Regions from separate parts of the Methylobacterium terrae genome, predicted to be linked through region 4. Evidence: predicted binding sites of a transcription regulator. Region 4 holds the regulator's gene; each other region holds the start of a gene.
What was found. The regulator LexA, encoded in region 4, represses DNA repair genes until DNA is damaged. The targets are predictions, from matches to a motif close to TGTTCNNNNTGTGTTCNG.
Positions count from the first base shown of each region.

Region 1: a site for LexA is predicted at 1,191-1,208, ahead of DK419_RS00305 (ATP-dependent helicase). Genes of this name have one in related genera too.
Region 2: a site for LexA is predicted at 1,110-1,127, ahead of DK419_RS12225 (trna delta -isopentenylpyrophosphate transferase). Genes of this name have one in related genera too.
Region 3: a site for LexA is predicted at 1,151-1,168, ahead of DK419_RS15485 (LexA family protein). Genes of this name have one in related genera too.

Region 1 is NZ_CP029553.1:65,318-67,492, reverse strand. Features, by position in the region: gene DK419_RS00315 (thioesterase family protein) at 218-781, shown strand; gene DK419_RS00310 (hypothetical protein) at 815-1,069, opposite strand; gene DK419_RS00305 (ATP-dependent helicase) at 1,220-2,175, shown strand, end outside.
Region 2 is NZ_CP029553.1:2,701,448-2,703,622, forward strand. Features, by position in the region: gene DK419_RS12215 (hypothetical protein) at 1-215, shown strand, start outside; gene DK419_RS12220 (hypothetical protein) at 360-1,040, opposite strand; gene DK419_RS12225 (trna delta -isopentenylpyrophosphate transferase) at 1,377-2,168, shown strand.
Region 3 is NZ_CP029553.1:3,364,259-3,366,433, forward strand. Features, by position in the region: gene DK419_RS15480 (Y-family DNA polymerase) at 1-670, opposite strand, end outside; gene DK419_RS15485 (LexA family protein) at 667-1,131, opposite strand; gene DK419_RS15490 (hypothetical protein) at 1,245-1,499, shown strand; gene DK419_RS28640 (hypothetical protein) at 1,718-1,879, shown strand; gene DK419_RS15495 (Ros/MucR family transcriptional regulator) at 2,152-2,175, shown strand, end outside.
Region 4 is NZ_CP029553.1:2,264,445-2,266,619, reverse strand. Features, by position in the region: gene DK419_RS10165 (NCS2 family permease) at 1-635, shown strand, start outside; gene lexA (transcriptional repressor LexA) at 700-1,437, opposite strand; gene uvrB (excinuclease ABC subunit UvrB) at 1,600-2,175, opposite strand, start outside.

The sequences.
Region 1 (2,175 bases), 2.2 Mb from region 4:
CGGATTTTCGGCGACCGGGCGGGCCCGGCCTTTTGCCGGCCACTCTAGCAGCCGCGTCCGGCCCGGCATATCCGGACCGCCGGTCACGGAGAAGTGCGTCACGGGAGTGCCGCCTTGCCCCAAGGTGCAACCCGATCGGGGGTGCATCGCCGGATCAGGCATGGTACGTCCCACGGCGCCCTTGTCATCCCGCCTGCGCCTGATCGGGAGCCCCACAATGGCTGACGACCGTCCCGCATCGGTCTTCTTCTTCGCGCCCTTCGTATCGTCCACCATGGCGATCGAGCCCGGCTGGATCGATTACAACGGTCACCTGAACATGGCGTACTACCACGTCCTGTTCGACCGGGCGGTGGACGAGGCGTTCGGCGTGGTCGGCCTCGGACCCGACTACATGGAGAGCGGGCGCGGCACGACCTTCGCGGCCGAAGTCCACGTGCGCTACCGCCGCGAACTCGTGCTCGACGATCCGATCCGGGTGACGCTGCAGCTCATCGCCTTCGACGAGAAGCGCATCCACTTCTACTCCGAGATCCGGCACGCCACCGAGGGCTGGGTCGCCGCGACCTCGGAGAACCTGTCGCTCCACGTCGACCCGGCGACGCGCCGGGTGGCGGCCTTTCCCGAGGACATCCAGGCCAACCTGGCGGTGATGCTCGGGTCGCATGCCCGGCTGCCACGTCCCGACGATCTCGGGCGGGTGATCGGCATCCCGGCCCGCGGCCACGCCCGGCCGGACACCATGGCCTTCGCGGCCGGGGGCGCCCGGGTCCGGCACTAGAGGCTTCGGCCCGGCGACCGGTCGCCCCCGCCGTCAGCGGTTCGGCACGATGATCGGCGCCGGGGGCGGCGGTGCGACGCTCTGCTGGCGCTGGATCTGGCCCTGGAGCTGGTTGGTCTCGAACCGGTTCTGCTGCTGGATGCCGCGCGATTCGGCGCCGGCCTCGAGCGAGCGGTTGATCCCTTCGACCCGCTGCTGCGAGCGGTTGACCGGCACCTGGTTCTGGGCGAGCGCCGGGAGCGGCGCGGCGGCGGCGAGCGCCAGGATCAGGAGGCTGTGGGCGCGCATCGGGGTGTCCTTCCGTGTGCGGGGGCATCGTCCGTGGGAGACGACGCCGGGGGCCGCGCAAGGTTCCGTTGCGCGGTTCCGGGCGCTCGCGGACGAGGGATGCGCCCGCCACCCTCGACGCCGTTCGCGTTTTGGTCCAGTGATGCGCGCATGACTCGCGAACTGCCCGCCGGGACCGCCCCGACCTCGATCTCCGCCCGCGCCCGCGCCGCGGTGGTGCCGCAGGAGGGGTCCTACCTCGCCGGGCTCAACCCCGAGCAGCGCCGCGCCGTCGAGGCGACGGAGGGGCCGGTGCTGGTGCTGGCCGGCGCCGGCACCGGCAAGACCCGGGTGCTGACCACCCGCATCGCGCACCTGATCTCGACCGGCCGCGCCCGGCCCTTCGACATCCTGGCGGTGACCTTCACCAACAAGGCCGCCCGGGAGATGAAGGAGCGCATCGGTTCGCTCATCGGTCCGGCAGGCGAGGGGATGCCGTGGCTCGGCACCTTCCACGCCATCGGCACCAAGATCCTGCGCCGCCACGCCGAGCTCGTGGGCCTGCGCTCCGACTTCACGATCCTCGGCACCGACGACCAGCTGCGGCTCTTGAAGCAGGTGATCGCGGCGGCCGACCTCGACGAGAAGCGCTGGCCGGCCCGCAGCCTCGCCGGCACCATCGACGGCTGGAAGAACCGCGGCCTGTCGCCCGAGCAGGTGCCGGCGGGCGAGGCCGGCGCCTTCGGCTTCGGCAAGGGCGGCGCGCTCTACGCCGCCTACCAGGAACGGCTGAAAGCGTTGAACGCCGTCGATTTCGGCGACCTCCTGCTGCTCTGCCTGCGGCTGTGGCGCGAGAACCCGGACGTGCTGGCCAATTACCAGCAGCGCTTCCGCTACATCCTGGTCGACGAGTACCAGGACACCAACGTCGCCCAGTACCTCTGGCTGCGCCTGCTGGCGCAGGGGCACCGCAACGTCGCCTGCGTCGGCGACGACGACCAATCGATCTACGGCTGGCGCGGCGCCGAGGTCGACAACATCCTGCGCTTCGAGCACGACTTCCCCGGCGCCCTGGTGGTGCGGCTCGAGAACAACTACCGCTCGACCGGCCACATCCTGGCCGCGGC
Region 2 (2,175 bases), 440 kb from region 4:
CGGCCGATCCCTCGCCCGAGGCGATCGGCCGGATCGAGAGCGCCTTCGTGTCGCTGCTCCAGGCCGAGACCACCACCGACCTCGCCCGCAGCGACGACGGCGCGCTGATCCGCGAGGAGATCGAGGCGAAGTTTCTTCGCGATGAGACGCCGGAGCCGGTGCGGGCGGCGATCCGCTCGCTGGTCGAGGCGGCGGTGGCGAAGAAGGGCCTTTAGACGATCTTTCGCCTCCGCAGAGCGTCGCGGCAGGCGGTCCTGACACCCTCCTCGTCGTCCCGCGCTCGGCTGCGCGGACCCGGTGCGACCCGGAGGGTTTCGAGATCGCCTTCGCGATCGTCGGACCAGGATCCTCGGGACGAATCAGAACCCGAACGGATCCGGATACGGCAGGACCCGCCGCCGCACCGGCGTCTCGGGTAGGATCGGCCGGCTGATATCGACCGCCACCAGTCCCTCGACGGCGAGCGCCAGCACCGCCGCGACGCCGTCCTGGGCGTTGATCGCCATGGCGGCGCACTCGACCAGGCGGCCGGTGCCGCACTCGTCGAGGTGGTGCAGGATCCGCACCCGGTCGCCGGCCGAGACGTAGGTGCGGCGGCAGGCCATGATCAGGCGCACCGTCGAGACCCGGGGCTCGGCCCGCAGGGTCGCGGCGCTCTCGATGACGAAGCGGCGGCCGTCCTCGGCCACCACCGGCTCGCCCGCGACGTAGGCCGTGCGGAACGGGTGACGGCCGAGATCGCTCTCCGCCACCACGTCGATTAGGAGGCCCGGCTCGTCGGTGCGCACCTGCTCGAAATCGGCGGCGTGCTCCACCGTCGCGTCGCCGAGTTGCAGGCGGACCGGGGCGGGGGCGGCGCGCAGGCGCTCCACCGCCGGGTCGAGGGCCGCGATGGCGAGGAAATCCGCCACCAGGGCCGGGCGCGGCACCGCCGGAACCAGGGTGCTCCCGCGCCGGGGCGGTGCGCCCCGCACCGCGCTGCGGCGCTGGCCCGGGCGCTCGAGCAGGGTCGAGGGATCGAGGAGGGCGGGGGTGCTCATGCGGGGCTCCGGATGCGGCGGACGGCGCGTCTCGACCGGTCGGCCACAGTCTTGCGCCGAAGGCGTGATAGGAACATTTAGCGAACACAACGGCCGCGGGCAACGGCCCAGAAATCGTCCCACCGAAAGCGCGGCCGTTGCGGTCGGACATCGTCCTGCCGCGGCCGCCCCTCCGGCTGGGAGGCGCGACATCAATTCATCGCGGCGGTGCATTTCGTCTCGTCGGGATCTCGCGAAAACGCTCGCGCATCCCCATATCCCATGCTAGAGAACAAACGTGGAACCGGCCGCCCCGCCTCGTCCGGAATCCGCTGTCAGCAGGTGAGATCGATCGAGATGAGCGCAACCACGGACAAGCAGATCGCGGACATCCTCGCCACCTACGGCGAGCCGCTGGCCGGCAACGTCTGGCGCGTGCAGGGCACCGCCGTGATCTACCACAAGGCCCTGGAGCGGATCGCCGTCCAGGCCCGCATCCGCTTCGACGCGCCGGTGATCGTGCGGGCGGAGCGGGACGAGGCGGTGATCCTGGTGACCGGCCACATGCCGGGCCCGAACGGCGACCGCACCGAATGGTCGATCGGCGAGGCGCTGATCGGCGTGAACTACCGCGTGTCGGGCCGCCAGGCCGCCTACGTCTTCGCGATGGCGGAGAAGCGGGCCAAGGACCGGGTGATCCTCAAGCTCGCCGGCCTGCACGGCCTGCTCTACTCCGAGGACGAGGCCGACGAGTTCAAGGCGAGCCGGCCCGACCTGGTGGCGGCGAACCAGTCGCGCCGGGCCGAGCCGGTGCGCGAGGCGCAGATGTCCGGCGAGGCCGAGCGGGAGACCGCGCAGGATGCGAACGGGCGGGATACGAACGGGCATGACGCGGAAGCCGCGAACGACGCCGATGCACCGCGCACCGACGCCGCGTCGGCGGAGGCCGACCTGACCGCCCGTATCGACCAGGCGCAGTCGATCAACGCGGTCACCGACCTGATGCTCGCCCCCGAGACGCAAGGAGCGCTCGCCGCCATGCCGCCGGGCGTGCGCGACGAGGTGCGCGAGCACGCCAAGGCCCGGCTCGTGGCCCTCGGCTGGCCGGCCCGCAACCCGGCCAAGGGACGCAAGGCCGCGGTGGCGTGACCGCGTC
Region 3 (2,175 bases), 1.1 Mb from region 4:
CGCCCACCACCGTCAGCGAGGCCCGCGCCGGCCGGGGATCGAGGTCGCGCAGGTCCGCCACCGTGTCGACGCCCATGGCCTCCAGGCGGGCGAGCGAGGCGCGCCCGATGCCCCAGACCTCGCCGACCGAGATCCCGACCATCCAGGCGGCGCGCTCTGCTTCGTCGGACAGGTCGCACACGCCCCCGAGTTCCGGGATGCTCTTGGCGATGTGGTTGGCGAGCTTGGCGAGCGTCTTCGTCGGCCCAATCCCGATGCAGGTCGGGAGGCCGGTCCATTGCCGGACGGTCGAGCGGAGATCCCGCGCCAGCGCCACCCGGTCGCGCTCGCGCACGTCGGAGAGGTCGAGGAAGCTCTCGTCGATGGAGTAGATCTCCACGTCGGGCGCGAACTGCCGGTAGACGCTGTTCGCTCGGGCCGACATGTCGCCGTAGAGCGCATAGTTCGAGGAGAACACCCGCACCTTTTGCCGCCGGCACAGGTCGCGGATCTTGAAGTACGGCTCACCCATGCGGATCCCGAGCGCCTTGGCCTCGGCCGTGCGCGCGATGGCGCAGCCATCGTTGTTCGAGAGCACGATCACCGGCGCGCCGGTCAGCTTCGGGTCGAACACGCGCTCGCAGGAACAGTAGAAACTATTGCCGTCGATCAGCGCGATCGCCCGGCTCATCGCTGGACGCTCGCCCGGGCCTTCACGTGGTGCCAGCGCACCGAGAACAGCAGCACGCCCCAAAGCAGGCCTTCCTCCAGGTCCTCCAGGGCGAATTCCTGATCCATCTCCGGGTTGTCGAACGTGAGGGAGAGCCGGTTGCCGGTCATCACCAAACGCTTGAGGCTCATCTCGCCGTTGATCACCGCGACGACGACCGCGCCGGAGACGGGCGACAGCGAGCGGTCGACCACGGCAAGATCCTCGTCGTGGATGCCGGCGCCCTTCATGCACCAGCCGCGGACGCGCCAGATGAAGGTCGCCGGCGGGTTCGGTACCAGCCAGCGCGGCAGCTCCAGGGCGCCCTCGATGAAGTCCTCGGCTGGGCTCGGGAACCCGGCGCAGAGCGTCGGGAGCATGAACGGGATCCGCACGAGCCCGCCGCCGTCCACCGCCTGGTCGCCGACCCGGAAAAGACTCACCCGCTGCCCTCCGCCGTGTAAGAACGAAAATAGAACAAACAGGCCGGAGGTTCCCGGTCAAGGCCGAGCTTCGGGCCTGTGCGGAGCGGGGATGACAGGCTCGGGAGATCGTCATGGGAATGCGGACCACGTTCATGGTGCAGACGTTCGAGATCCACCGGAAGCGGCTGCGACCGGGCAGCCGGGACGTGGCACCAACGGAGAGCGGGGCGCTCAAGCGGGCGGAGGCGATCTCTGGCCGGATGCCGGGAGCTGCGGCCCTGCGTATCGTGGCGGACGACGAGACGGGCGAGCTTGAGAGCGTCGCGATCGTCGGCCAGTTCGGTGAGGTGCCAGAGGACTTCGCCGAGCAGGTGAGCGGCGGGTAGTCGCCCAAAACGCTGCGCCAGCGTTACGAACCTTGATCTGTATGGTCGCGTAAGGTGATGGGTCCGGCGCCCGGCAATGTGGCGAGGGTTCGTGCTAGGCGCCCGAGTGGCCTGGAATACGATTGAAATCATTTGAGCTCAAAGATGCCCAAGGCGGACCACACAGCGGACGCCTCGCCCGGCCATAGCTACGCTCCGATCAATCCAGGGTCTCACCCATGCAGAACCTGCGCGCCGCGTTCCTAACCGCCGTCGGCATCGGCCGGATCACCCTCGCCATGGCCAGCGTCGTGGAGCGTGGTGTGCAGGCGCGCCTTGAGCGCGCGCTGCTGCCCGCGGCTGTCGTCCAGACGGCGAACAGTGTGGCAGGCGCTCGGTAAGGCTCACCATCGCCCCGCCGGTGAATGCAACGCGAGAGCCGCGCGCCGAGGCGTGGCTCTCCTCCCTTGCAGGCTGCCGTAATGCGCGCTGGTCCGGCACTCCTACGCAGTAGAAGTTGAAAATGGATTGTCTGTGAGCGGCGCGTGGTCTGCTGATGTCGCAGATCCACACCCGGTACCCACAACGCTTTATAGGGTGGTTGCTGAATTATATCCTTGACCAAATTCTGAGCGGGCCGCATCATCAGTATGTCGAAAGAATTGGATGACAAATGGAAGACGCAGCCTCCGTCACC
Region 4 (2,175 bases):
CGATCGCCCCGACCCTGTTCGCCCTCGACATCACCGGCGCCCTGTCGGGCGGGCTCCTCAACGTGATCCTGGTATTCTTCCTCGTCGAGTTGTTCGACGCCACCGGCACGCTGATGGGCGTGGCCAACCGGGCGGGGCTGCTCACGCAAGGCAAGATGGAGCGCCTCGACAAGGCCCTGATGGCCGATTCCTCGTCGATCTTCGTCGGCTCGCTGCTCGGCACCTCGAGCACCACGGCGTATCTCGAGAGCGCGTCCGGCGTCGAGGAGGGCGGCCGCACCGGGCTCACCGCCGCCACGGTGGCGGTTCTCTTCCTCGCCTGCCTGTTCTTCGCGCCGCTCGCCGGCTCGGTCCCGGCCTACGCCACGGCCCCGGCCCTGTTCTACGTCGCCTGCCTGATGCTGCACGAGCTGGTCGACCTCGACTGGGACGACCTGACCGAGGTGCTGCCGGCCTGCGTCACGGCGCTCCTGATGCCCTTCACCTACTCGATCGCCAACGGCGTCGCCTTCGGCTTCATCACCTACGCGGTGATCAAGCTGCTCACCGGGCGGTTCCGGGAGGTGAAGCCGGTGGTGTGGGTGATCGCAGGCGTGTTCCTGTTCAAGTTCGTGGCGACGGGCAGCGCGCATTGAAGGGCGCACCGCCCGAACCCTCCCCTCTGCGGGGGAGGGTTCGGGCGTCGCCTCTCGACCCGCCTCAGTACTTCCGGACCAGGCTCACCAGCCGGCCCTGGATCCGCACCCGGTCGGGCCCGAGCACGCGGGTCTCGTAGGCCGGGTTGGCGGCTTCGAGCGCGATCGACGAGCCGCGGCGGCGCAGGCGCTTGAGGGTTGCCTCCTCGTCGTCGATCAGCGCCACGATGATGTCGCCGGTATTGGCGGTCTCCTGGCGGCGGATCACCACGAGGTCGCCGTCGAGGATGCCGGCCTCGATCATCGAGTCGCCGCGCACCTCCAGGGCGTAGTGCTCGCCGCTGGCGAGGAAGTCCGGCGACATCGCCACCGTGCGGCTCTGGCTCTGGATCGCCGAGATCGGCGTACCGGCGGCGATCCGGCCCATCACCGGCACGCTGACCGACTGGCCGTTCTCGTCCGATGCCGTCGCCATCGCGGGGATGCCGGCGGGCCGCTTCGGCTCGTGGGCGCGACCGCCCTCGACCACGCTGGGGTTGAACCGTACCACCTCGGCGCTCGGCGCGGCCTGCGCCGGCCCCGTCACCGTGTCGGGCAGGCGGATCACCTCGATCGCCCGGGCCCGGTTCGGCAGGCGGCGCAGGAAGCCGCGCTCCTCGAGCGCCGTGATCAGGCGGTGGATGCCCGATTTCGACTTGAGGTCGAGGGCGTCCTTCATCTCGTCGAAGGACGGGGGCACGCCCGTCTCGCGCATTCTCTGCTGAATGAAGCGGAGCAGGTCCAACTGCTTACGCGTGAGCATGTGACACTCTCATCCCCGCGCTGGCGCGCTCCGGAAACAAATCGCGAACATGGTAAGCGTTCCGCAAGTGTTCCGCAAGCGGGTCGGCGAAATCCGCGCGAGAGCACAGCAACGGCCCCCGGCAGAGAGGAGAGATCGAGCCTATTCGGGCGGGACGGGGCGTCAGCCCCGCCCCTTGCGCCCCTTGTATTTCGGCCGCTGGCCCGGAAACCCCTGCGTCGAGCGGCCGGTCGGGCGCTCGGCGTAGGAGAACGGCACCTCGCGGTCGGTGCCCGGGCCCATCTCGTCGAGGTCGGGCTCGCGGATGCGGGTGCCCTCGTCGGAGGTGCCCTTGCCGCCGGGGCCGTAGCCGAGCGGCTCGGGGCCGCGCCGCTTGCGCTTGGCGCCGAAGCGGCCGGCCTCGCGCTCGACGTCGGCCTGCTCGGCCATCGGGTCGTCGGCGATGGCGAGCTCGGTCGCCTGGAGGCGCTTGAGCTCGTCGCGCAGGCGCGCCGCCTCCTCGAAGTCGAGGTCGGCCGCCGCCGCCCGCATCCGCTTCTCGAGGTCGGCCATCACCGCCTTGAGGTTGTGGCCGACCGTGACAGCGGACTTGGCGAGCCCCGTATCGACCTGGACGTGGTCGCGCTCGTAGACGCTCTCCAGGATGTCCGAGATGTTGCGCTTCACGCTCTGGGGCGTGATGCCGTGCTCCTCGTTGTAGGCGAGCTGCTTCTTGCGCCGGCGCTCGGTCTCCGCCAT